3 regions of the Mesorhizobium sp. ANAO-SY3R2 genome follow, and region 3 is predicted to be linked to each of the others. Evidence: predicted binding sites of a transcription regulator. Region 3 holds the regulator's gene; each other region holds the start of a gene.
What was found. Region 3 encodes PhoB, which activates phosphate uptake and scavenging genes when phosphate is short. Its sites were predicted from a motif close to TGTCATNNANCTGTCAT; they were not measured.
Positions count from the first base shown of each region.

Region 1 (7,933 bases), 180 kb from region 3:
TTCTGCGCGTCCTTGTGCGCCTGCACGGCGGCATCATAGGGCGTATCGAGGTCGCCCTTGCGCCCACAGGCCGAAACCGCGCCAACCGCCGCGATCAGCCCGAGCGTCACCAAAATCCTGCCAGCGGTCATGAGCCATCCGTCCGAGAAAATTTCCCCGCCGCTTGTAGCGGAGTTTTGTCGCCTTTGCACCCCGGATCGATCAAGCTTTCGTAAGACGCTTCTTCCAGTAACGGATCTGCTTCTTCACCTCGGCAGGTGCGGTGCCGCCGAACGAGGTGCGGCTCTTCACCGAATTCTGTACCGACAGCACCGAGAAGATGTCTGAGGTGATGCCGGGATGGATCGTCTGCAGGTCCTCGAGCGCCAGCTTTTCCAGCCCGAGCTTCTTGCTCTCGGCCAGCGCCACGGCGCGGCCGGTGACGTGGTGTGCCTCTCGGAAGGGCAGGCCGAGTTCGCGCACCAGCCAGTCGGCAAGGTCGGTCGCCGTCGAATAGCCCGAGCCGGCTGCCTTCTTCATCGCCTGGTCATTGATGGTCATGTCGCCGACCATTCCGGTCATGGCGGCGAGCATCAGGTCGAGCGTTTCGGCGGCGTCGAACACTGCTTCCTTGTCTTCCTGCATGTCCTTGGAATAGGTCAGCGGCAGGCCCTTCATGACGGTCAAGAGGCCGATCAGGTGGCCGTTGACGCGGCCGGTCTTGGCGCGCACCAGTTCGGCGGCGTCGGGGTTCTTCTTCTGCGGCATGATCGACGAGCCCGTCGAATAGCTGTCGGACAGGCGCACGAAGCCGAATTGCGGCGTCGACCAGATGACGATCTCTTCGGCCAGGCGCGACATATGGGTGGCGCAGATCGCCGCCACCGACAGGAACTCGAGCGCGTAGTCGCGGTCCGACACGCTGTCGAGCGAGTTGCGGGTCGGTTCGCGGAAGCCGAGCGCTGCGGCGGTCTGGAAACGGTCGATGGGGAATCCGGTGCCGGCGAGTGCTGCAGCCCCGAGCGGGCTTTCGTCCATGCGCTCGATGGCGTCGCGGACGCGGCTGAGGTCGCGGGCGAACATCTCGACATAGGCCATGCAATGGTGGCCGAAGGTCACCGGCTGGGCCGTCTGGAGATGGGTGAAGCCCGGCATGACGGTCGAAGCGTGCTCTTCAGCGCGTTCGAGGAAGGCCGCGATCAGGCCCTTCAGCGCTTCGGCGACGCGATGGAACTCGTCCTTGACCCAGAGCCGGAAGTCCACCGCCACCTGGTCGTTGCGCGAGCGCGCGGTGTGCAGGCGTCCCGCCGCCGGGCCGATCAGTTCGGCGAGGCGCGCCTCGACATTCATGTGGATGTCTTCGAGGCGGGTCGAGAAGGTGAACTTGCCATCCTCGATTTCTCGCAGGATCGTGTTCAGCCCGTCAGCAATTTTTTGTTGATCGTCGGCGGAAATAATGCCGGTTTGCGCCAGCATTTCGGAATGGGCGACGGAACCGCGGATGTCCTGGGCGTAAAGCTTCTTGTCGAAGCCGATCGAGGCGTTGATCGCCTCCATGATCGCGGCCGGTCCCGAGGCAAAACGTCCGCCCCACATCTGGTTGCTGGCCTTCTTGTCGCTCATCGTGATAACCGGGCTCCGGAGAAAATTGGTTAGATGGACCGCAGAAAAATGTTTCCCGCCCCACGCCATATCCTGCTTGCCGCCGTTGCGGGCGTGATCGCCGGCGCGGTCGCGGTATATGTCAGCAACACCCGTTCTGGCAACAATGCGCCGGCGCCTGCAAGCGTTGCGACCAACACGGGCGCAGACGCCAGCGCCGACGACAAGCTCTGCGCTGCCAAGGCCGACCGCGCCAAGGCCGTCGGCGCGGCCGCCACCGGTCATGTCGCGGCGATGCTGCCGGCCGACCCGCCGCGCTCGCTCAAAAGCCTCGCCTTCAACGGGCCTGATGGCAAGCCGATGACGGTGGCCGACCATTCCGGCCGCACGCTGCTCATCAATCTCTGGGCGACATGGTGCGCGCCGTGCCGGGCCGAAATGCCGGCGCTCGACGCGCTCGAACGCGAGATGGGCGGCGAGAATTTCGAGGTCGTGGCCGTCAATGTCGACACCGGCGACGACACCAAGCCGAAGAAGTTCCTGGAGGAGACTGGCGTCGCGTCGCTCGGCTTCTATCGCGAGAACACGCTTGCCCTGTTCAACGATCTCAAGAAGCAGGGGCTGGCGCTTGGCCTGCCGGTGACGCTGCTGATCGACGGCGACGGCTGCCTGCTTGCCAACATGAACGGCCCAGCCGAATGGGCCAGCCCCGACGCCAAGAAGCTGATCGAAGCCGCGCTGGCCCAATAGTTGGCACGACGCTGCCGCTGTGGTGCGGCGGCGCCCTTGGGTTGCTGCGCTTGCTCGAAGCCTTTCGCGGGGTCTCCAGGCGAAAGGCTCTTTCTTGTGTGCCGCATGCTACCGAAGACTGTCGTTGTCAGGCATTGCCGATAGTTGCGCCCAATCTAAAATTTAACTCGAAGCTTTCGCTTTCAAATGAAGCGAAAGCAATTCTGTCGGCTCAACAATAAGCTGAGACAGGCGTGTGTTCTGTGGGCTTCATCGGAACGATACAAAACTGTTGTAGGGCTGTCATATCCAGACAATACTGCTCCCCGCGAAATTAAACCTTTCGCCAACCAGAACGGGAGCGAGACATGAAGACCCTAGGCATAGCGGCCGGTGTTGCCGCCACGATGACGCTGTTGTCCAGCACCTCCGCCTTTGCCGTCACCGAGATTTCCTGGTGGCACGCCATGACCGGCGCGAACAACGAGGTCGTCGAAAAGCTTTCGAAGGAATTCAACGAGAGCCAGTCCGAGTACAAGATCGTACCGGTTTTCAAGGGCACCTATCCGGAAACGCTGAATGCCGGCATCGCCGCCTTCCGCGCCAAGCAGCCGCCGGCGATCATGCAGGTCTTCGACGCCGGCACCGGCACGATGATGGGTGCCGAGGGCGCCATCAAGCCGGTCGCCGAAATCCTGTCGATGGGCGGTCAGGCCTTCGACAAGAGCCAGTATCTGCCGGGCATCGTCTCGTACTATTCGAAGCCCGACGGCACGATGCTGTCGTTCCCCTACAACTCGTCCTCGCCGATCCTCTACTACAACAAGGACATCTTCCAGAAGGCCGGCCTCGACGTCGACAATCCGCCCAAGACCTGGGCCGAAGTCTGGGATGCGGCCAAGAAGATCAAGTCGAGCGGTGCCGCCCCTTGCGGCTTCACCTCGACATGGTTGACCTGGATCCATACCGAGAATTTCGCCGCCTGGAACAACGTTTCCTACGGCAGCAATGAAAACGGCATCGGCGGCGTCGACGTCGAGCTCAAGATCAACGCCCCGGCCTTCGTCAAGCACTTCCAGGAGCTCGCCGACCTCGCCAAGGACGGCACCTTCAAATATGGCGGCCGCACTTCCGAGGCCAAGCAGATCTTCCTCGCCGGCGAATGCGGCATCTTCACTGAATCCTCGGGCGGCCTCGGCGACATCGTCAAGTCGGGCATGAACTACGGCACCGGTCAGCTGCCTTACGAGGCGGATGCCGCTGGTGCGCCGCAGAACACCATCCCTGGCGGCGCTTCGCTGTGGGTCTTTGCCGGCTTGCCGGACGAGCAGTACAAGGGCGTTGCGGCTTTCTTCAACTTCCTGTCGCAGACCCCGATCCAGGCCCGCCTGCATCAGGTCTCGGGCTACCTGCCGGTTACGCTCGCTGCTTACGAGGAGACCAAGAATTCGGGCTTCTATGAAAAGAACCCGGCCCGCGAGATTCCGATCCAGCAGATGATGGGCAAGGCGCCGACCGAAAACTCGAAGGGCGTGCGCCTCGTCAACCTGCCGCAGGTCCGCGACATCCAGAACGAAGAGTTCGAAAAGATGCTCGCCGGCCAGCAGACCGCCCAGCAGGCGCTCGACAACGCCGTCGAGCGTGGCAACAAGGCGATCCAGGAAGCGATCGGCAACTGACGCAAGTCTGGCTCGGGAGCGTGATCCATTTCACCCCCCTCTGGCCTGCCAGCCATCTCCCTCTCGCGGGGGGAGATCGGCTGGCATCGTCTCTTTCGCTAATCGCATCTGCTGCAAGAAATGCACAGTCGCTGAAATCGCTGATCTCCCCCCTTGAGGGGGAGTTGGCTGGCAGGCCAGAGGGGGGCGTCTCAGGGCGCTTGCCTCAGTCATTGCCGCCCATTGGAACGGCCATATGACCCCACGCGTCGTCTTTCCCAACAAGCTCTTGCCCTACCTGCTGGTCGCACCGCAGCTGGCGATCACGCTGATCTTCTTCTACTGGCCGGCTAGCCAGGCGCTGCGCCAGTCGATGCTGCGGGAGGATCCCTTCGGCCTGTCGTCGAAGTTCGTCTGGTTCGCAAATTTCAAGAAGGTGCTGTCGGACCCGAACTATCTCAACTCGGTCCAGGTCACGATCGTCTTTTCGGTTGCCACCGCAGCCGTCGCGATGGGCACGGCCCTGCTGCTCGCCGTCATGGCGGACCGCGTCATCCGCGGCCGCAACATCTACCGCACGCTGCTGATCTGGCCCTATGCGGTGGCGCCAGCGATTGCCGGCATGCTGTGGCTGTTCCTGTTCAACCCGTCCATCGGCTCCCTCGCCTATGGCCTGCGCGCCCTCGGCATCAACTGGGATCCGTTGCTCGACGGCTCGCAGGCGATGGTGCTGGTCGTCGCGGCCGCCGCCTGGAAGCAGATCAGCTACAATTTCCTGTTCTTCGTCGCCGGCCTGCAGGCGATCCCCAAGACGCTGATCGAGGCCGCCGCCATCGACGGTGCCAGGCCGACAAAGCGCTTTTGGACGATCGTCTTTCCGCTGCTCGCGCCGACGACCTTCTTCCTGCTCGTCGTCAACACCGTCTACGCCTTCTTCGACACCTTCGGCATCATCCACGCCGTTACCGGTGGCGGCCCCGGCAAGGCCACCGAGACGCTGGTCTACAAGGTCTACAACGACGGCTTCGTCAACCTTATCCTCGGCGATTCGGCAGCGCAGTCTGTGATCCTGATGGTCATCGTGATTGCGCTCACCGCGGTCCAGTTCCGCTATGTCGAGAAGAAGGTGCATTATGGCTGAGATATCTGCCGCAGCGCCGTCGAACGCTTCCACCGCCGCCGTCCTGGGGCGGCGCGAGGAGGGAGCCATGCTCGGCGCAAGCCGCACGTCGCGCTACGTCGCGCATGCGATCCTGATCCTCGGCATCCTGATCGTGGCGTTCCCGATCTACTACACCTTCGTCGCCTCGACCCATTCGCTGCAGACGATCCTGCGCCCGCCGCTGCCGCTGTTGCCCGGCGACCGCTTCGTCGAGAACTATTCGGAGGCGCTGTTCGGCGGCGTCGGCCGCATCGGCGGGGTCAGCGTGGCGACGCTGCTGTTCAACACCACGGTGGTGGCGCTCGGCATCGCGGTGGGAAAGATCATCATTTCGATCCTGTCGGCCTATGCCATCGTCTTCTTCCGCTTTCCCGGACGCATGACCTTCTTCTGGCTGATCTTCATCACCCTGATGCTGCCGGTCGAGGTGCGCATCCTGCCGACCTACAAGGTGATGGTCGATTTCGGCCTGATCGACACATATGCCGGCCTGATCATCCCGCTGATCGCCTCGGCCACCGCGACGCTGCTGTTCCGCCAGTTTTTCCTGACCATCCCGGGCGAACTGGTCGAGGCCGCCCGCGTCGACGGTGCCGGGCCATGGCGCTTCTTCAAGGACATCCTGCTGCCGCTGTCGCGCACCAACATCGCGGCACTGTTCGTCATCCTCTTCATCTATGGCTGGACGCAATATCTGTGGCCGCTGCTGGTCACCAACCGCAACGACATGAACACCATCGTCATCGCGCTGAGGAAAATGATTTCCTTCGCCGATGCCGACACCCAATGGCACCTGGTGATGGTCACCTCGATGCTCGCCATCGTGCCGCCCATCCTGGTCGTGGTGCTGATGCAGCGCTGGTTCGTTCGCGGCCTCGTCGATACGGAGAAATAATGGCAACCGTCGATCTCAAGGACGTCAGGAAGGTCTATCCTGGCGGTGTCGAAGCCGTGAAGGGCGTATCCATCGCCATACCCGACAAGGCGCTGTGCGTGCTGGTCGGCCCGTCCGGCTGCGGCAAGTCGACCCTTCTGCGCATGATCGCCGGGCTGGAGACGATTTCGGCCGGCAATTGTTCGATCGACGGCAAGGTGGTCAACGCCATTGGCCCGACCGAACGCGACATCGCCATGGTGTTCCAGAACTATGCGCTCTACCCGCATATGAAGGTCTACGACAACATGGCCTACGGCTTGCGCAATCGCGGCACGCCGAAGGACGAGGTCGATAGGCGCGTTCGCTCGACAGCCAGGACGCTGGAGCTCGAGCACCTGCTGGAACGCCGCCCGCGCGAACTCTCCGGTGGCCAGCGCCAGCGCGTGGCCATGGGCCGGGCCATCGTCCGCAACCCGAAGGTCTTCCTGTTTGACGAGCCGCTGTCCAACCTCGATGCCAAGCTGCGCGGCCAGATGCGGGTCGAGATCAAGAACCTGCAGCGCAGTCTCGGCGTCACCTCGGTCTATGTCACCCACGACCAGCTGGAGGCGATGACGCTGGCCGATGTGCTGGTGGTGATGAATGCCGGGCAGGTCGAACAACTCGGCGCGCCGCTCGACATCTACGAGAAGCCTGCCTCGACCTTTGTCGCCTCCTTTATCGGCGCGCCGCCGATGAACCTCGTGCCGCTTGGCAGCGGACAGCTGGAGGGCGCGTTCAGGCAGCCCCCAATTCCGACCAACGCCGCGATGCTGGGCTTCCGGCCCGAGGATTGCGAGGTGCGGGCCGGCGACGCCGCGGACGGCGCGCTGCAGCTCCTGGCGCATGTCGAGGGCGTCGAGCCGGTCGGGGCGGAGAGTTTTCTACACTGCCAGGCAGCCGGCGGGCGCATTGTCGTGCGGGTGCCTGGCCGGGCCGACGCCCTGCAGGGTGACCAGTTGCCGGTGTTTGTCCGGCGCGAAAAGCTGCATTTCTTCGGCAGCGACGGAAAGCGAGTTTAGGTCTGCGCTGGCTGCCGGCGTTGGTGGCCCGGACGTGCGTCCTTCGACAGGCACAGGATGAGGGGCGTTGGTGCTGGCGCTCTCTGTGGGATGTCCGCATTGTATTCGAGGTATTCGAGGTATTCGAGGTATTCGAGGTATTCGAGGTATTCGAGGTATTCGAGGTATTCGGGCCTGAGGCCAGTACTGCCTCAAGCGAAGCCGACAGGTCTATCCAGCGTCAGCGCGAACAGCCCTCATCCTGAGCCTGTCGAAGGACGCACCACATCGAAGCTGCCAGGACGCGGCAGCTTCCTCATCGAGCATGTGAAGCGTCAGCGCGTCGGTACCGGGTGCTCGCCGCGATAATCGTAGAAGCCGCGGCCGGTCTTGCGGCCGAGCCATCCGGCCTCGACATATTTCACAAGCAGCGGGCAGGGGCGGTATTTCGAGTCCGACAGACCATCGTGCAGCACCTGCATGATCGACAGGCAGGTGTCGAGCCCGATGAAGTCGGCGAGCTGCAGCGGGCCCATCGGATGGTTGGCGCCGAGCCTCATGGCGGTGTCGATGGCGTCCACCGTGCCGACGCCCTCATAGAGCGTGTAGATCGCCTCATTGATCATCGGCAGCAGGATGCGGTTGACGATGAAGGCCGGGAAATCCTCCGACACGGTCGCCGTCTTGTCGAGATGGTGGACGTAGTCCTTGGCCAGTTCGAAGGTCTTGTCTTCGGTGGCGATGCCGCGCACCAGCTCGACCAGCTTCATCACCGGAACGGGGTTCATGAAATGTATGCCGATGAAGCGCTCCGGACGGTCGGTCTGGGCGGCGAGGCGCGTGATCGAGATCGACGAAGTGTTGGTGGCGAGGATCGCCTCGGGGT
Region 1 is NZ_CP159955.1:383,325-391,257, forward strand. It holds gene ABSY17_RS06660 (lipoprotein) at 1-131, opposite strand, end outside; gene argH (argininosuccinate lyase) at 202-1,602, opposite strand; gene ABSY17_RS06670 (TlpA family protein disulfide reductase) at 1,636-2,331, shown strand; gene ugpB (sn-glycerol-3-phosphate ABC transporter substrate-binding protein UgpB) at 2,679-3,989, shown strand; gene ugpA (sn-glycerol-3-phosphate ABC transporter permease UgpA) at 4,225-5,109, shown strand; gene ugpE (sn-glycerol-3-phosphate ABC transporter permease UgpE) at 5,177-6,025, shown strand; gene ugpC (sn-glycerol-3-phosphate ABC transporter ATP-binding protein UgpC) at 6,025-7,068, shown strand; gene ABSY17_RS06695 (3-hydroxybutyryl-CoA dehydrogenase) at 7,383-7,933, opposite strand, start outside.
Region 1: a site for PhoB is predicted at 2,601-2,617, ahead of ugpB (sn-glycerol-3-phosphate ABC transporter substrate-binding protein UgpB). Genes of this name have one in related genera too.

Region 2 (7,933 bases), 570 kb from region 3:
CGACGACTTCGCCGAGGTAGAAGGCCGACTGGATCAGGCTGAAGGGAATGTAGTCCGACGACAGGATGTCGAGTAGACCATGCTCGGCGAGCGTGCGGGCCGAGACGTTGCCGGAATGCGAGGCGCCGCGCACGACGTTTGGTGCGCCCATCAGAACGCCGAGCCCCGCACCCTTGGAGGCGCTGGCGGCTTCGACCGTGGTCGGGAATTCGGCGACGCGGATGCCTTGCGCGATCGCCTCGTCGACATGGGCTGATGTGGCGTCGTCGTGGCTTGCCAGCACGATGCCGCGGGCATGGCAGGCTTTCGAGATGAACTCGCGGTTGGGCCGCGAATTGCGCGCGGAGTCGTCCATGCGCTTGTCGCAGAACGCCTTGAACTCGACGTCGTTCATCTTCAGCTTGCGCTGGTAGTAATAGGCGTAGGTCTCGAGATCGACAAACTGGCGCTGGCCCGGAGCATGATCCATCAGCGAGGCCATGCGGACGCGATCGTCGCCGTCGAAGACGGCAAAGCTCTCCTGGCAGTCGGCGGCCGAAACCTCGCAGCGCAGGTGGATGAAGTGGTCGGCGCGGACGCGGTCGTTGCGCACGCTGTCCTCGATGGCGTCGGCCAGCTTGCGCATGTCGGCGGCGGTCATCTCGGCATCCTCGTCCATGCCGACGCGCAGCGCGTCGAAGACGGTGGTGATGCCGGCCGAGGCCACCTGCGCGTCATGGGCCAGCACGGCGGCGATCGGGTTCCAGCGCACGCGCGGGCGCGGGGCGTAGTGGCCCTCGAGATGATCGGTGTGGAGTTCGACAAGGCCTGGAATGACGAAGTCGCCGCCCATGTCCTCGCCGACGGTGCCCGGACCGCTGGAGATGTCGGCGATGCGGCCGTCGCGGATGACGAGCGAGCCGTCGATCACTTCGTTTGCCAGAACCAGGCGGGCGTTTTTCAAAACAAGGTCGGTCATTTCAGGCGGTCTTTCTTTCAGCTTGCTTGCCCAGCGCGTGGTAGCTCAGCACCTCGAAGGGTCCGCCGGCGGATGGCTCGACGAAGATGGCGAGGCCTTCGACCGGCACCGGCCGGTCGAGCACATTGCCCAGGCATTGTTCGATTGCGGCCCGCACGCGCGGGGCTTCCTCTCCAGCCACGCGGCCGGAGAGCGTCATGTGAAAACGGAAGGCGTCGAATACGTAGGGATAGCCCCACTGGTTCAGGTAGCGGCATTCCTGCGGCGACAGTGCTGCGGGGTTGCGGCGGGCGATCTCGGCGTCGGTAAGGGGCGCGCGGAACGGCTCGAAGACGGTGACCACGTCGCCGGCAAATGTCTGGAGTTCGGGCCGCGGCTCGGCCGGAACCAGCGCGAAGAAGCCGTCGAGCTGGGCGAGCTTCAGGCGTGGAATGTCGAAGGGCACGGCGTCGGCGGCAAAGGCGTCGACCGCGTCGATCAGTGCGGTTTCCGACGTGCCGTCGGCCAGCCTGAACGGCGCCTTGAGCGTGGCATGGAAGCCGTAGCGCCGTGCCGCGGCCGTGTGGAAAGCAACTTCCGACGCCGGGAGCTCGCCGAAGGCCTTGGCCGGGGTCAAGGCACCGCCAAACGCGTCGCGCCCGAGCCAGCCGGCCGCGATACGGCACAGCGGATCATCGTGCGGTGGCGTGAAATAGATGGCGTAGCGCATGAACCGGTCCCCCACAGGCGCCGCGTGTCCGCATGGACGCGAGCGCGTATTCCGAAAAATCCAGCATCGACGAGGCAATCGCATCCGATTTTCTCGCCTTAGCTCCGAGCAGTCGCCCGTTAGATGATTTGCGTGACAGTTTGACGAAGTAGTGGCTGACTTCGTCAGATTTGCAAGTCCAACGTATCATCTTTAGTCATTCGCCTTCTTTCCGATCAGCCGCTGGCGCAATGCGGTGGAAATATTGTCGAAGATGAACACCACGATCAGGATCAGCAAAACCATATAGGCGACGTTTTCCCAGTCGGAGTTGGTGCGCATCGCTTCCCAAAGCTTGAGTCCGATTCCGCCGGCGCCGACCGCGCCGATGATGGTGGCCGAGCGCGTGTTCGATTCCCAGAAATAGAGCGACTGGCTGACCAGCACCGGCAGCACCTGCGGCACCACGCCGTAGCGCTGGACCGACGCCGGCGAGGCACCGACCGAGCGCATGCCCTCGCGCTGCTTGTCGTCGATGTTCTCCAGCGCTTCGGAATAGAGTTTGCCGAAGGTGCCGGTGTCGGTGAAGAAGATCGCCGAGATGCCGGCGATCGGGCCGGGACCGAAGGCGCGGGTGAAGAACAGTGCCCAGATCAGCATGTCGACCGAGCGCAGGAAGTCGAAGAAGCGCTTGGTGACCTGGTTGACGAGGCGGTTGCGGGTGATGTTGCGCGCCGCAAGGAAAGCAAGCGGGAAGGCGAGCAGGCTGGCGAAAAGCGTGCCGACGAAGGCCATGACGATGGTCTGCAATAGCTTCAGCCAGACGTCGCCATGCTGCCATTCGGAGTTGTTGACGATGTTGTCCCAGGCGAGTGCGGCGTTCGACATCTTCGGGTCGAGCCGTTCGCCCGACAGGAGCAGCGAGAACACTTCGCCTGTCGATTTGCCCCAGAAGGGCGAATTGGCGTCGAAGAAGAAGTTCTCCCAGCCGAGGAAGCGGTGGCGGATCTTGACGTCGTCGGCGTCGATCTGGGCGCTGCCGGCAAAGCCGAAATCGACCATGATCTTTTCGCCAGGCGCCTTCTGCGTCGCCCAGGTGGGCAGGTCGCCGGCAGGCGTGGCGCTGGTGCCCGGAATGATGGCAATGTCGAGCGTCTCGCCGCCACGCGAAACGGTGACGTTGGCGGGCGTAATCTCGATTGCGTTGTTGCGGCCGATCTCGGCGCTGACACGGCTGGCCGATGCCTTGTTGGCCGGTGCGGTGGTGCCCTTGGCGGCCTGATCGAAGCTCAGCCATTCGGGATGCCGGTCGGGGCGGTAGGAGGAGAAACGGGGATAGCCGATATCCAGCCGGTCTTGCTTGAAGACGATCTGCGGTCGAACCTCGTAGGACACCCAGTCGGCAAGGTAGGTGCCGGCGATGCCCCAGTTGCCGCCGGCGAGCACGGCGCCGACCGAAAAGAACCACCAGGCGAAGGCGAGATAAGCCACGATGCCGGCGCTGACCGCCCAGCCGGTCAGGCTCTTGCGCCACGAGCCTGAGAAGACATCAGGATGGCGGTCGGCGATTGCCTGCATGTCGGTCATGGAAATGGTGGTCATTGACTTATTCTCCGCGGCCGAAGGCGAAGGCCTGCTCGCCGACCAGCTTCTTGCGCAGCCAGGCGGAGAACTGGTCGACCGCAATGATGGTGCAGAACAGGAGGAGGATGATGGCCAGCGTCTTGGCCTCGTGATTGCGACTGATCGACAGGCGCAGCGCCTCGCCGATGCCGCCGCCGCCGACCGCGCCGATGATGGTGGAGGCGCGCACGTTGATTTCGAGGCGCAGCAGGCCGTAGCTGATGAAGTTTGGCATGACTTGCGGCACGATGCCGAACCAGACGCGCTCGGGCCAGTTGCCACCGACGGCGCGCAGGCCTTCGTCGGCCTTCATGTCGGCGTTTTCGACGACTTCGAAAAACATCTTTCCCAACGCGCCGATGGTGTGCAGGGACACGGCGATGATCGCCGGTATCGCGCCCATTGAAAGGATGGCGAGGAAGAAGCCGGCAATGACGATCTCGGGGAAGGCGCGCAGGATTTCGAGGAAGCGGCGGACGAAGAAGCGCAGCCAGCGCTGCGTCACCAGATTGGAGGCGGCGAGGAAGCAGAGCGCGAAACCAAGCGCAAAGCCGATGATCGTCGAGACGAGCGCGATGTTGATCGTCTCCAGCATCTTGTAGACATATTCGGGCAGGTAGAACGAGCCGAACAGATACATGCGGCCCTCGGGGTAGTCGAATTTCAGGCTGCCATCGTCATAGGGCGAGGGCAGGTCGAACAGCGCGCGGCCGATCTCGTAGGCGTCGCGCGGCATCAACTGGTCGGTGAAGTCGAAGAAATGCGGCAGCCGGTCGAAGAACTTTCCAGCATTGGACTCGTTGGCGAACCAGAGCGATCCGGACAGGGCGACGAACAGCAGGATCAGCCCGCCGATGGTGTGCAGGCGGCGTCGGCTGGCGAGTTCGCGCCAGTGGCGCTCGACCGCGAGGCCGACGTCCGATAGGGGCATTGTCATGAAAATTCCGTCCGGTCCCGGATCAAGGAAAAGACGCGCCGCGATGTGGGCGCGGCGCGTCCGCGTTGCCTGAGGGCTTAGCTGCCGATCTGCGCCTTACGGGCGTCGATGACCGGCTGGTAGAATTCAGGGGTGACTTCGGTGAAGCCCTTGAAGTCGCCGCCCTGGATCGCCGCGAAGCAGGCCGGATCGGTTTCCGGCAGCTTCATCATGTAGTCCTTGAACTTGGTCCTGATGTCGGCGTCGAGCGAGGTGCGCACGACGATCGGGCCGTTCGGGATCAGCGGCGACTTCCAGACCTCGACCAGGTCGTCCATGTCGAGGATGCCCTTGTCGACCATCTTGCGCAGGTTGCCCGAGGTGTAGCCGTCCTTGAACTCGCCGACGCCTGAGCCGAAGGTCGTGCCGGCATCGAAGGTACCCTTCAGCACTTCGAGGACGAGGTTTTCATGGCCGCCGCCGAAGCCGGTCTCGGCGAAGTAGTCCTTCACGGCGGTACCGCCGAGGTCCTTGGGCAGGGAGGTTGCGGGGATCAGGTAGCCCGAGGTCGAGTCGGGATCGGCGAAGCCGAGCTTCTTGCCTTTGAGGTCTTCGAGCTTGGTGATGCCGGAGTCTTTCTTGGCGACCATGATCGAATAGTAGCCGGTGGCACCATCGGTCTGGACGGTGGTCAGGATCGGCTCGACCGCATCCTTGTTCTGCAGGTAGATCTTGGCGTAGCCCGAAGCGCCGAGCTCGGCGTAGTCGAGCGTGCCGCCGAGCAGGCCCTGGATGGTGCCGTCATAGTCGGCGGCCGGGAACAGCGACACCTTCTCGACGCCGATGGCCTTCGGCAGTTGGTCGACCAGGCACTGGAAGTTGCGCAGGCGGTCGGCTTCGTTCTCGCCGCCGATCAGGCCGATGCGGAATTCCTTGAGGTCTGCGGCATGGGCCTGTCCGATTGCCAGCACGGCAAGCGAAACGGCACCCAGAAGTGCTTTCTTGAACATTGCAGGTCTCCAGTTTTCCCGGCCCATCGCCGGGTTGTTGTGGTTGCTGATGGCCGGCCCTTGACGCGGGCGAGACGACCGCTGATGGCCTCAGGCCGGGGCGTAGGCCGGTTCCAGAGGTGCGGCGGATGCGGGAACCTTGACCTTGGCCGGGCGGATGCTGGTCGAGGTGATGGCTTCGGAAATCTCTGCGCCGTCGCTGTCGGCGCCATAGACCAGGCGTACGGCTTCAGTGGTCAGTTCTTCGGGGGCGCCGTCGAAGACTACCGCGCCGCCCTGCATGCCGATGATGCGGTTGCAGTAGGTGCGGGCGGTGTCGAGCGTGTGCAGGTTGGTGATGACGGTGATACCCTCGCGCAGGTTGATGTCCTGCAATGCGTCCATCACCACCTTGGCGTTGAGCGGGTCGAGCGAGGCGATGGGCTCGTCGGCGAGGATCAGCTTCGGCTCCTGCATCAAAGCCCGGGCAATGGCGACGCGCTGCTGCTGGCCACCCGACAGCGTGCCTGCAGGCTGAAGTGCGGTGCGGGCGATGTCGAGCCGTTCGAGGGCGGCGATGGCCCGGATGCGCTCCTCGCGGGAGAAGATGCCGAGCAGGTTCAGGCCGGTCGAACGATGGTTGAGGCGGCCGAGCAGAACGTTGGTGAGCACGTCGAGGCGCGGCACCAGGTTGAACTGCTGGAAGATCATGGCGCAGTCGCGCTGCCAGCGGCGCAACTGCGCGCCGCGAAGTGACGATACCTCGGTGCCGTCGAAGGAGATCGAGCCCTCGCTCGGGTCGATCAGGCGGTTGATGGTCTTGAGCAGCGTCGACTTGCCAGCACCCGAGCGGCCGATGATGCCGACCATCTGGCCGGGCTGGATCTTGAGATTGACGCCGTTGACGGCGACGTTCTTGCCGAAGCGGCGGGTGACGTTGCGGATTACGAGCATCGTGGCTTCCCTGTCCCATCAGGGCTTTCCGCCCTTTTCGGCTATCGGCCTAGACGCGGGACATGAAGCTGCAATGTCGGGAGCATGTCAGTTTTGTTACGATGCACAGGACGGGGTGCCGAAAATGCACCTTGAAGCTCGTTTGCAGGCGCTGCAAACATGGATCGTCGAGGCGGAAAGTGGAGGAGGGCTCATGGCCAAGGGAAGCTGTCACTGCGGAAACGTGTCGTTCGAGGTCGAGGGCGAGCCGACGAGCGCGCTTGAATGCAACTGCTCGCACTGCAGCCGGAAGGGGTATCTGCTGTGGTTCGTTCCACGCGAGAAACTGACACTGCACACGCCACCCGAGGCCATGGCGACCTATAGGTTCAACAAGCACATTATAGACCATATGTTCTGTAAGAACTGCGGCTGCGCGCCGTTCGGCACGGGCGTCAGCCCCAGCGGCGAGAAGACGGCGGCGATCAATGTGCGCTGCATCGAGGAGATCGATCTCGGCACACTGCAGCGCATACCTGTCGATGGGCGCAGCCGCTGACTGGGGCGCGCCGAAGCGTTCAAGTGTCGTGGATTCAAAGGCTTGGCCGATTCCGGCAAGATTCCGCGAAAAGTTGAACGGGCGACCCTTTCACTACACTTGTTAGACATTATATGAGGGCGGACTTCATTTTGAGGAACCGCCGATGAAATTGTCCCGAACGACCCGCTTTGCCACGCTTTTCGCGGGCCTGTTCCTTGCCTTCTCGATGGTCGCCGTCGACCACGCCGACGCCCGGCGCGGCGGCAGCTTCGGCAGTCGCGGCACGCGCACCTTCCAGTCGGCACCGCCGACGCGTACCGCGCCGCAGCAGACCGCGCCGATGGAGCGGTCGATGACGCCGAACACCGGTCAGGCGACCAACCCGGCCACCAACGCGGCCCGTCCCGGTGCAGCGGCCCAGCAGCGCCCCGGCTTCATGAGCCGTTTCGGCGGCTCGATGCTGGGCGGCCTGTTGATGGGTGGCCTGATCGGCATGTTGCTCGGCCAGGGTTTCGGCGGTCTCGCCGGCATGTTCGGCATGCTGCTGCAGGTCTTGCTGATCGGCGGCGCGATCTGGCTGGTACTTCGCCTGATCCGCTCGCGGCCGGTGGCCTCGCCGGCACCGGCGGGCGCTGCCGCGGGTGCAACTGGTGGCAACGGCAATTTCGCCTATCGCGATGCGGAGCCGCGTGAAGAAGGCGGCAAGCGCGCGTTCAACATCCCGAGCATCGGCGGAGGCCTGGGCTCGGCCCCACAGCAGCCGGTCAGCGAGGAGATCACGCTTGACCAGAGCGATCTCGACGCCTTCCAGCGCCTGCTGAGCGAGGTGCAGGAAGCCTTCGGCCGCGAGGACCACAAGGCGCTGCGCCGGCTGGTTACCCCCGAAATGGTGTCATATCTGTCCGAGGAACTCGCCGACAATGCCCAGAAGGGCGTGCGCAACGACGTGACCGACGTGCAACTGCTGCAGGCGGACATTGCCGAAAGCTGGCGCGAGGGCGACCGCGATTACGCTACCGCCGCACTCAATTATTCCTCGATCGACGTGACCCGCGACCGCGCCAGCGGCAAGGTCGTCGAGGGTGACGCCGATGCGCCGACGGAAGTGACTGAGCTCTGGACCTTCGTGCGCCAGAATGGTGGCGACTGGCAGCTCTCGGCGATCCAGCAAGCCTGAACCGTTCCCTACTGATTGCTGCGCCCGCAGCCGCCCTTTCGAGGGCCGGCTGCGGGCGCGTCTTTTTTCTTACCGACATCCCGCAGAGACCCACGGTCGGGCCATACC
Region 2 is NZ_CP159955.1:765,491-773,423, forward strand. It holds gene ABSY17_RS08430 (alpha-D-ribose 1-methylphosphonate 5-triphosphate diphosphatase) at 1-958, opposite strand, end outside; gene ABSY17_RS08435 (DUF1045 domain-containing protein) at 960-1,667, opposite strand; gene phnE (phosphonate ABC transporter, permease protein PhnE) at 1,860-3,248, opposite strand; gene phnE (phosphonate ABC transporter, permease protein PhnE) at 3,253-4,200, opposite strand; gene phnD (phosphonate ABC transporter substrate-binding protein) at 4,284-5,195, opposite strand; gene phnC (phosphonate ABC transporter ATP-binding protein) at 5,286-6,128, opposite strand; gene ABSY17_RS08460 (GFA family protein) at 6,322-6,666, shown strand; gene ABSY17_RS08465 (Tim44 domain-containing protein) at 6,812-7,825, shown strand.
Region 2: a site for PhoB is predicted at 6,213-6,229, ahead of phnC (phosphonate ABC transporter ATP-binding protein). Genes of this name have one in related genera too.

Region 3 (7,933 bases):
GGGGGGCTATTGGCTCACCGGGCGCCGAAGAAAGGCGTCATACGAGATACTCCAAAAGGAGCAGGCCCCAATGAAAAAAGCTCTTCTCACCGCGTCGGCCGCGGCCTTCGCGATTGCCGCCTCGGTAGGCTACGCCTCGGCTCGTGATCAGGTCCAGGTCGCAGGTTCTTCGACCGTTCTGCCTTATGCCAAGATCGTCGCCGAACATTTTGGCGAGACCTTCTCGAACTTCAAGACCCCGGTCGTCGAGTCGGGCGGTTCGGGCGCCGGCATCAAGGAATTCTGCAAGGGCGTCGGCGAAAACACCATCGACATCGCCAACTCCTCGCGCGCCATGAAGAAGGACGAGCTCAAGTCCTGCGTCGACGCCGGCGTCAAGGACATCCAGGAAGTCAAGATCGGCTATGACGGCATCGTCTTCGCCACCGACATCAATGGTCCGGACTGGGCGCTGACGCCGGAAGACGTCTACAAGGCGCTGGCCGCCAAGATCGTCGTCGACGGCAAGCTGGTCGACAACCCGAACACCAAGTGGAACCAGGTCAATTCGAGCCTGCCCGACTGGGACATCGCCTCCTACATTCCGGGCGAGAAGCATGGCACCCGTGAGGTCTTCGAAGAGAAGCTGCTGATCGCCGGCTGCAAGTCGCTTGGTGGCGTCGAAGCCGGCAAGGCGTCGGGCCTCGACGACAAGGCCGCCGAAGCCGCCTGCAAGGCGGTGCGCAAGGACGGCAAGGCTGTCGACATCGACGGCGACTATTCCGAGACGCTGGCCCGCATCGACAGCAACAAGACCGGCGTCGGCGTGTTCGGCCTGGCCTTCTACGAAAACAACGCCGACAAGCTGAAGGTCGCCACCGTGGGCGGCGTGACGCCTTCGGTCGAGACCATCGCCAAGGGCGAGTATCCGGTTTCGCGTCCGCTGTTCTTCTACGTCAAGAAGGCGCATCTCGGCGTGATCCCCGGCCTCAAGGAATATGTCGAGTTCTTCCTCGACGACCAGATGGTTGGTCCGGAAGGCCCGCTCGCCGACTACGGCCTGGTTGCTGCTCCCGATGCTGAGCGCGCAGCGCAGCGCGACGCCTTCGAAACCGGCAAGACCATGTAACTACCGAACTGCCGTGGGGCGCCGGAAAGGCCGGCGCCCCACGGAACCCTGCCTGGCATCCTGCCGGGCATTCGACCTGAACCCACCGAGGCCGGCCCATGTCATTCCTGCTCGTCTTCGCAATCGTTCTCGCAATCGGCCTCGCAGCCTTCGTGCTCGGCCGGCAGAGGGCGCGCGCGCAGGACGATGGCACGGTCAAGCCGCACTCGCGGGCGCACTACCATGGCTGGTGGGCGTTCCTGACGGCCGTCATTCCGGCCGTGCTGTTCCTCGCCGCCTGGGATACGGGCGCGAGCGCCTATCTCAACCGCCATATCCATTCGGCCCTGCCTGCCGATGTCGCCGACGGCACCGTCGCGCATGAAGATCTGGCGGCGGGCCTGGTCAAGAGCCTCGCCGGCGGCATGCGCCGTCTCGACGCCAAGGACCTCGCCGCACTGCCTTCGAGCTTCGCCGAATTGCAGCCGAAGCTCGCCGCCAAGGGCGTGGCTCTTGCGCCCGATACGAAGGACTACATGATCCCGATCGCGGCGGAAGCAAACCGCGTCTCCGACCGACTCGATCTGATCGCCGCAATCGTGTCGATCGGCCTTGCCCTGGTGGGCGCCGTCTATGGGCTCAGCCGCATCAGCCCGCGCTCTCGCGCCCGCAACAATGTCGAGAAGGTGATGCTGTGGGGGCTGCTGGGCGCCTCGACCATCGCCATCCTGACGACGATCGGCATCGTGCTGTCGATGCTGTTCCAGACCATCGCCTTCTTCGAGAAGGTGCCGATGACGAGCTTCTTCTTCGGCACGGTGTGGGATCCGCGGTTCGCAGCCGCCGGCTCTGGCGGCGCGGAGGGCCAGTTCGGCCTGATCCCGCTGCTCGCCGGCACGCTCTACATTGCCTTCGTCGCTCTTTTGGTCGCCGTGCCCGTCGGCCTGATGTCGGCGGTTTACATGTCCGAGTACGCCGCGCCCAAGGTGCGGGCGGTGGTCAAGCCGGCGCTGGAACTGCTCGCCGGCATCCCGACCATCGTCTACGGTATCTTCGCGCTCGTCACGCTGGGGCCATTCCTGCGCGACATCAGTGCTGCCCTTGCTGGCGGAACGCCCTTCATCCAGGCGCAGTCGATCCTGACCGCCGGCCTGGTGATGGGCGTGATGCTGATCCCGGTCGTTTCGTCGCTCTCCGACGACATCATCACCGCCGTGCCGCGCGCCATGCGCGACGGCTCGCTCGGCCTGGGGGCCACGCGCTCCGAGACGATCAAGCGCGTCATCCTGCCCGCCGCCTTGCCTGGCATTGTCGGCGCCATCCTGCTCACCGCCTCGCGCGCCATCGGCGAGACGATGATCGTGGTTCTGGCGGCCGGCGTCGCGGCCAATCTGACGCTCAACCCATTCGAGGCGATGACGACCATCACCGTCAAGATCGTCAACCAGCTGACCGGTGACCTCGAGTTCAACACGCCGCAGACGCTCGTCGCTTTCGCGCTCGGCATCACGCTTTTCGCGCTGACCTTGGTGATGAACATCGTCGCGCTCTACATCGTCCGCAAGTACCGGGAGCAGTACGAATGAACGAACTTGCGATCGACACGCTGACCACGGCGCAGGCGCGACCGCGCCGCGACATCGGCCTCAAGAAGCGCTACGCAGCCGAGCGGCGGTTCCGTCTCTACGGCGTGCTCGCCATCGCGATCGGCCTGACGTTCCTCGCCATCATGCTGACCTCGATCATCTCCAAGGGCTATACCGCCTTCTGGCAGACGACGGTGACGCTGCAGGTCGACTTCGACGAAAAGATCATCGACCCGAACAACAAGCGGGCGACCGATCCGAATGTGCTGGTCACGGCGAACTATCCCAAGCTCGCCGAGACCGCGCTGATCCAAAAGCTTGGCATCGACCCGAACGACAAGGCCATGGTGCGCAAGCTCAAGGGTTTCCTGTCCGACGGCTCGCGCGTGCAGCTCAGGGCGATCGTCATGGCCGATCCCTCGGTCATCGGCACCGTACAGGAAGTCGACATCCTGGCGGCCGCCAATCTCGACTCCGCCTACAAGGGCCAGATCGACCTCTCGGTGCCCGAAAGCCGCCGCAAGGTCTCCGACCAGCAGGTCGAGTGGATGAACAAGCTCAAGGCCGAAGGCGCCATGAGCGAGCACTTCAACACCGGCCTGTTCAGCTTCGGCGCCTCCAGCCGGCCGGAAACCTCGGGCGTCGGCGTCGCTCTCATCGGTTCGTTCTACATGATGGGGATCGTGCTGTTGCTGGCGCTGCCGATCGGCGTCGCCGCTTCGATCTATCTCGAGGAGTTCGCCAAGAAGAGCCGCTTCACCGACCTGATCGAGGTCAATATCAATAACCTCGCCGCCGTGCCGTCGATCGTCTTCGGCCTGCTCGGACTGGCCGTCTTCATCAACTTCCTCGGCCTGCCGCGCTCGGCTTCCGTCGTCGGCGGCCTGGTGCTGACGCTGATGACCTTGCCGACCATCATCATCGCGACGCGTGCGGCCCTTGCCGCGGTGCCGCCGTCGATCCGCTCGGCAGCGCTGGGTCTCGGTGCGTCCAAGATGCAGATGGTGTTCCAGCACATCCTGCCGCTCGCCGCCCCCGGCATCCTGACCGGCACGATCATCGGCCTGGCGCGCGCGCTCGGCGAGACGGCACCCTTGCTTCTGATCGGCATGGTCGCCTTCGTCGCGGACTATCCCAAGACGCCGTTTGATCCGGCAACCGCGCTGCCTGTACAGATCTACATGTGGGCCAACGAGGCCGAGCGCGCCTTCGTCGAGCGCATGTCGGGCGCAATTATCATCCTGCTGGTCTTCCTGATGGCCATGAACATCGTCGCCATCGTCCTCAGGCGGCGTTTCGAGCGGCGCTGGTAGGCGTGGACAAGGGGCACATAGCTATGAACATCATGACCGACAAAACCCTCGAGGACGCGGTGAACGCCGAGATGAACAGACCGAACGATATCATCAAGATGCGCGGCGAAAAGGTGACCGTGCACTATGGCGAGAAGCAGGCGCTGTTCGGGGTCGATCTCCAGGTGCGGCAGAACCAGGTGACGGCGCTGATCGGCCCGTCGGGCTGCGGCAAGTCGACCTTCCTGCGCTGCCTCAACCGCATGAACGACACGATCGATGGCGCCCGCGTCGGCGGCATGATCACGCTCGACGATGAAGACATCTACGATCCCAGGATCGACGTGGTGGAACTGCGCGCCCGCGTCGGCATGGTGTTCCAGAAGCCGAACCCGTTCCCCAAGTCGATCTACGAGAACGTCGCCTACGGTCCGCGTATCCACGGGCTGGCCAAGAACAAGGCCGAGCTCGACGAGATCGTCGAGAAAAGCCTGCAGAAGGCGGCGCTGTGGAACGAGGCCAAGGACCGCCTCAACGAGCCGGGCACCGGCCTGTCGGGCGGCCAGCAGCAGCGCCTGTGCATCGCCCGCGCCATTGCCGTTTCGCCCGAGGTGATCCTGATGGACGAGCCATGCTCGGCGCTGGACCCCATCGCCACCGCCAAGGTGGAGGAGCTGATCGACGAGTTGCGCGAGAACTACACCATCGTCATCGTCACCCATTCGATGCAGCAGGCGGCGCGCGTGTCGCAGCGCACGGCGATGTTCCACCTCGGCTATCTCGTCGAGGAGGGCCCGACCGACAAGATGTTCACCAACCCGGACGACAAGCGGACGCAGGACTACATCACCGGCCGCTTCGGCTGAGTGATCGCCGCCAGACACAGCAGCAGACGAGGATACGATCATGGGCGAGCACACAGTCCGGTCCTTCGACGAAGAATTGAAACACGTCGACCAGGTCATCCGCGACATGGGCGACCTGGCCGGCGCGATGGTTGAGGGCTCGATCCGGGCGCTACTTTCGTCCGACCAGGCGCTGGCGCAGAACGTCGTCGCCGACGACACGATCATGGACGCCAAGCAGCGCGAGCTCGACAACAGCGCGATCACGCTGATCGCTAAGCGCCAGCCGATGGCGCAGGACCTGCGCACCGTGGTCAGCGCCATCCGTATGGCCGGCGATCTCGAACGGATCGGCGACCTTGCCAAGAACATCGCCAAGCGCGTCGGCGCCGTCGGCCAGTCGCCGCTGCCGCGGACATTCTCGCACTCCATCGACGCGATGGCGCAACTGGTGATGGCGCAGGTGCGCGGCGTCGTCGAACTCTATGTCGCGCGCCAGGCCGAGGGCCTGAAGGAACTGCGCGCCGACGACCAGAAGATCGACATCCAATATACGGCCGTGTTCCGCGAGCTCCTGACCTACATGATGGAGGATCCGCGCAACATCACTCCCTGCACGCATCTGCTGTTCTGCGCCAAGAACCTCGAGCGCATCGGCGACCATGTCACCAACATCGCCGAGAACGCCTATTTCGTGGTGACGGGCACGCAGTTGCCGTTGAACCGCCCGAAGGTCGACGAAACCACTTCAATGGTTCCGAACGCTTGAATTCGGCAGCGCCGCGCGTCCGCCTGGACGTGCAATGGACGCTGCAGCACGTTGAAGCTGCGCATGGCTCCGGGTCATGTGCCAAGAAAGAGGACAGCCGATGATCGCCCCCAAGGTCATGGTCGTCGAGGATGAAGAGCCGCTGGGCGTGCTGCTTCGCTACAATCTCGAGTCCGAAGGTTACCAGGTCGAAGTCGTCACCCGTGGCGACGAGGCCGAAATCCGGCTTCAGGAGAACGTGCCGGACCTGCTCGTACTCGACTGGATGGTGCCGGCGATATCAGGCATCGAGCTCTGCCGCCGGCTCCGGATGCGGCCCGAGACGGAACGTCTGCCGATCATCATGCTGACGGCGCGCGGCGAAGAGAGCGATAGGGTGCGCGGGCTGTCGACCGGCGCCGACGACTATCTGGTCAAGCCCTTCTCGACGCCGGAGTTCATGGCGCGGGTCAAGGCGCTGCTGCGCCGGGCCAAGCCTGAGGTGCTGTCGTCGGTGCTCAAGGTCGGCGACATCGTACTCGACCGTGAATCGCACCGGGTCTACCGCAAGAAGAGTGAAATCAAGCTCGGGCCGACCGAATTCCGCCTGCTCGAATTCATGATGCGGCATCCGGGCCGGGTGTTCTCGCGCGGCCAATTGCTCGACAATGTCTGGGGCGAGACGATCTATATCGACGAGCGCACCGTGGACGTGCATGTCGGGCGGTTGCGCAAGGCGGTCAACACCGGCCGCATGCCCGACGTCATCCGCACCATCCGCGGCGCCGGCTACGCCATCCGCGAGGATTAGGCTTCGGCGACGTCGGTGCGGCGCGGAGCCGCTGCGGGCGCGAAGATCTCCTGGTCGACATAGAGCAGGGCGCGCTTGGTGCAACCTTCCTTGATGAGCGGGACCTCGTCCGGCTCGGTGTCGAAGGAGATCGCCTTGGAATGCACGCCGCCGGCCGTCTTGGCCAGCGCCGCGCGCAGATGCGGTTCCATCAGGTCGAAGGCGGTCGCGCCGACGCCGACGAAGGCGAGCGGTGCCGGATCGAACAGGGCGAACATCGAGCCGAGGCCGAAGCCGATGGCCTCGCCGGCCTTGCGGAAGGCCTGGCGCTCGGGCCCGTCATGGTCGCGCGCGGCGTCGGCGAGGGCCTTGATGTCCGCATCGGAGAGGTCGGCGAGGGGCTCGGCATTCTCGTCGCCCAGCCTGGCATTGCGCCAGATGGCGTAGTTGCCGGCATAGGCCTCGATGCAGCCGCGCCGGCCGCAGCGGCACAGCGCGCCATCGGGACGGTGGATCATGTGGCCGAACTCGCCGCCCGACGACAGCGTGCCGGTGAACAGTTCGCCCTTGATAACGAGCCCCATGCCGATGCCGTGCGACAGCAGGATGGCGATGAAGTCGTCGCGATAGCGTTCGGGATTCCGCCAGCGCAGCGCCTCGGCGATCATGTTGCAGTCGTTCTCGACCGTCACAGGCACGCCGAACTCCTCTTCCAGCCTGTCGGCGAAGGGGATGTCGTCATGCGGCGTGATCGGCGACCACAGGAGCTTGCGTGAGCCGGAATCGGTGATGCCCTGGACGGCCAGCCCGATGCGCAGGACCCGCCCCTCCGCCGGATCGACGCGGCGCACCAGCCGGCGCACCATGCCGACGCACTCCTCGACCAGCGCCTCGGCCGACATTTTCTGGGTCGAAAGCTTGGCGCTGTCCTCGACGATGGTGTTGCCGGCATAGTCGATGACGGCTGCGGAGAGATGGTTCAGCGACAGCACGACGGCGACGATGGCCGCGGCCTTCGGGTCGAGCGCCAGCGCCACCTGCGGTCGACCCCGCTTCATCGATGCCGGCTCGCCGCTCTTGGCCTCGGCGAGGATGCCCTCGGCGATGAGGTCGGAGGAGATGGTCGAAATCGTGGAATGGCTGAGGCCGGTGGCGGCGGCGATCTCGGTGCGCGACGGCTGGCTCGCGCGGCGGACCGCCGAGATGACCATGGCGCGGTTGCGCCGCCTCAGATCGTCATGGCGTATGCCGACCGACATGTGTTCTTCTTCCTCCCGGCGCAGCGCAGCCATATCCTGCGGCAGGCTCTTGCGCCTTCTACAGCGCCAGCCTCCCGGACCAGCAGAGGCACTGTAGAATATTAGTTGTGTGCATGATCCTTGCCAAAAATCGACCTATTTTCGGGCTCATGCACGGTTAATTGTGCCAGAGACGCCGAACCTTGTCTCCATTTATTTCGACTCCCGAAAAAACGAAAACGGGCTGACGAAAGCGTGTTGACAGCGGCTGGACGTTGAGTCACTATTTTTTCGAGGCTCGAAAAAATGGGCTTCTCCAAGGGCTACCGCAGAAGCAGTGCGCCCAA
Region 3 is NZ_CP159955.1:200,188-208,120, forward strand. It holds gene ABSY17_RS05745 (PstS family phosphate ABC transporter substrate-binding protein) at 71-1,108, shown strand; gene pstC (phosphate ABC transporter permease subunit PstC) at 1,207-2,673, shown strand; gene pstA (phosphate ABC transporter permease PstA) at 2,670-3,986, shown strand; gene pstB (phosphate ABC transporter ATP-binding protein PstB) at 4,010-4,831, shown strand; gene phoU (phosphate signaling complex protein PhoU) at 4,872-5,579, shown strand; gene phoB (phosphate regulon transcriptional regulator PhoB) at 5,680-6,369, shown strand; gene ABSY17_RS05775 (ROK family protein) at 6,366-7,607, opposite strand.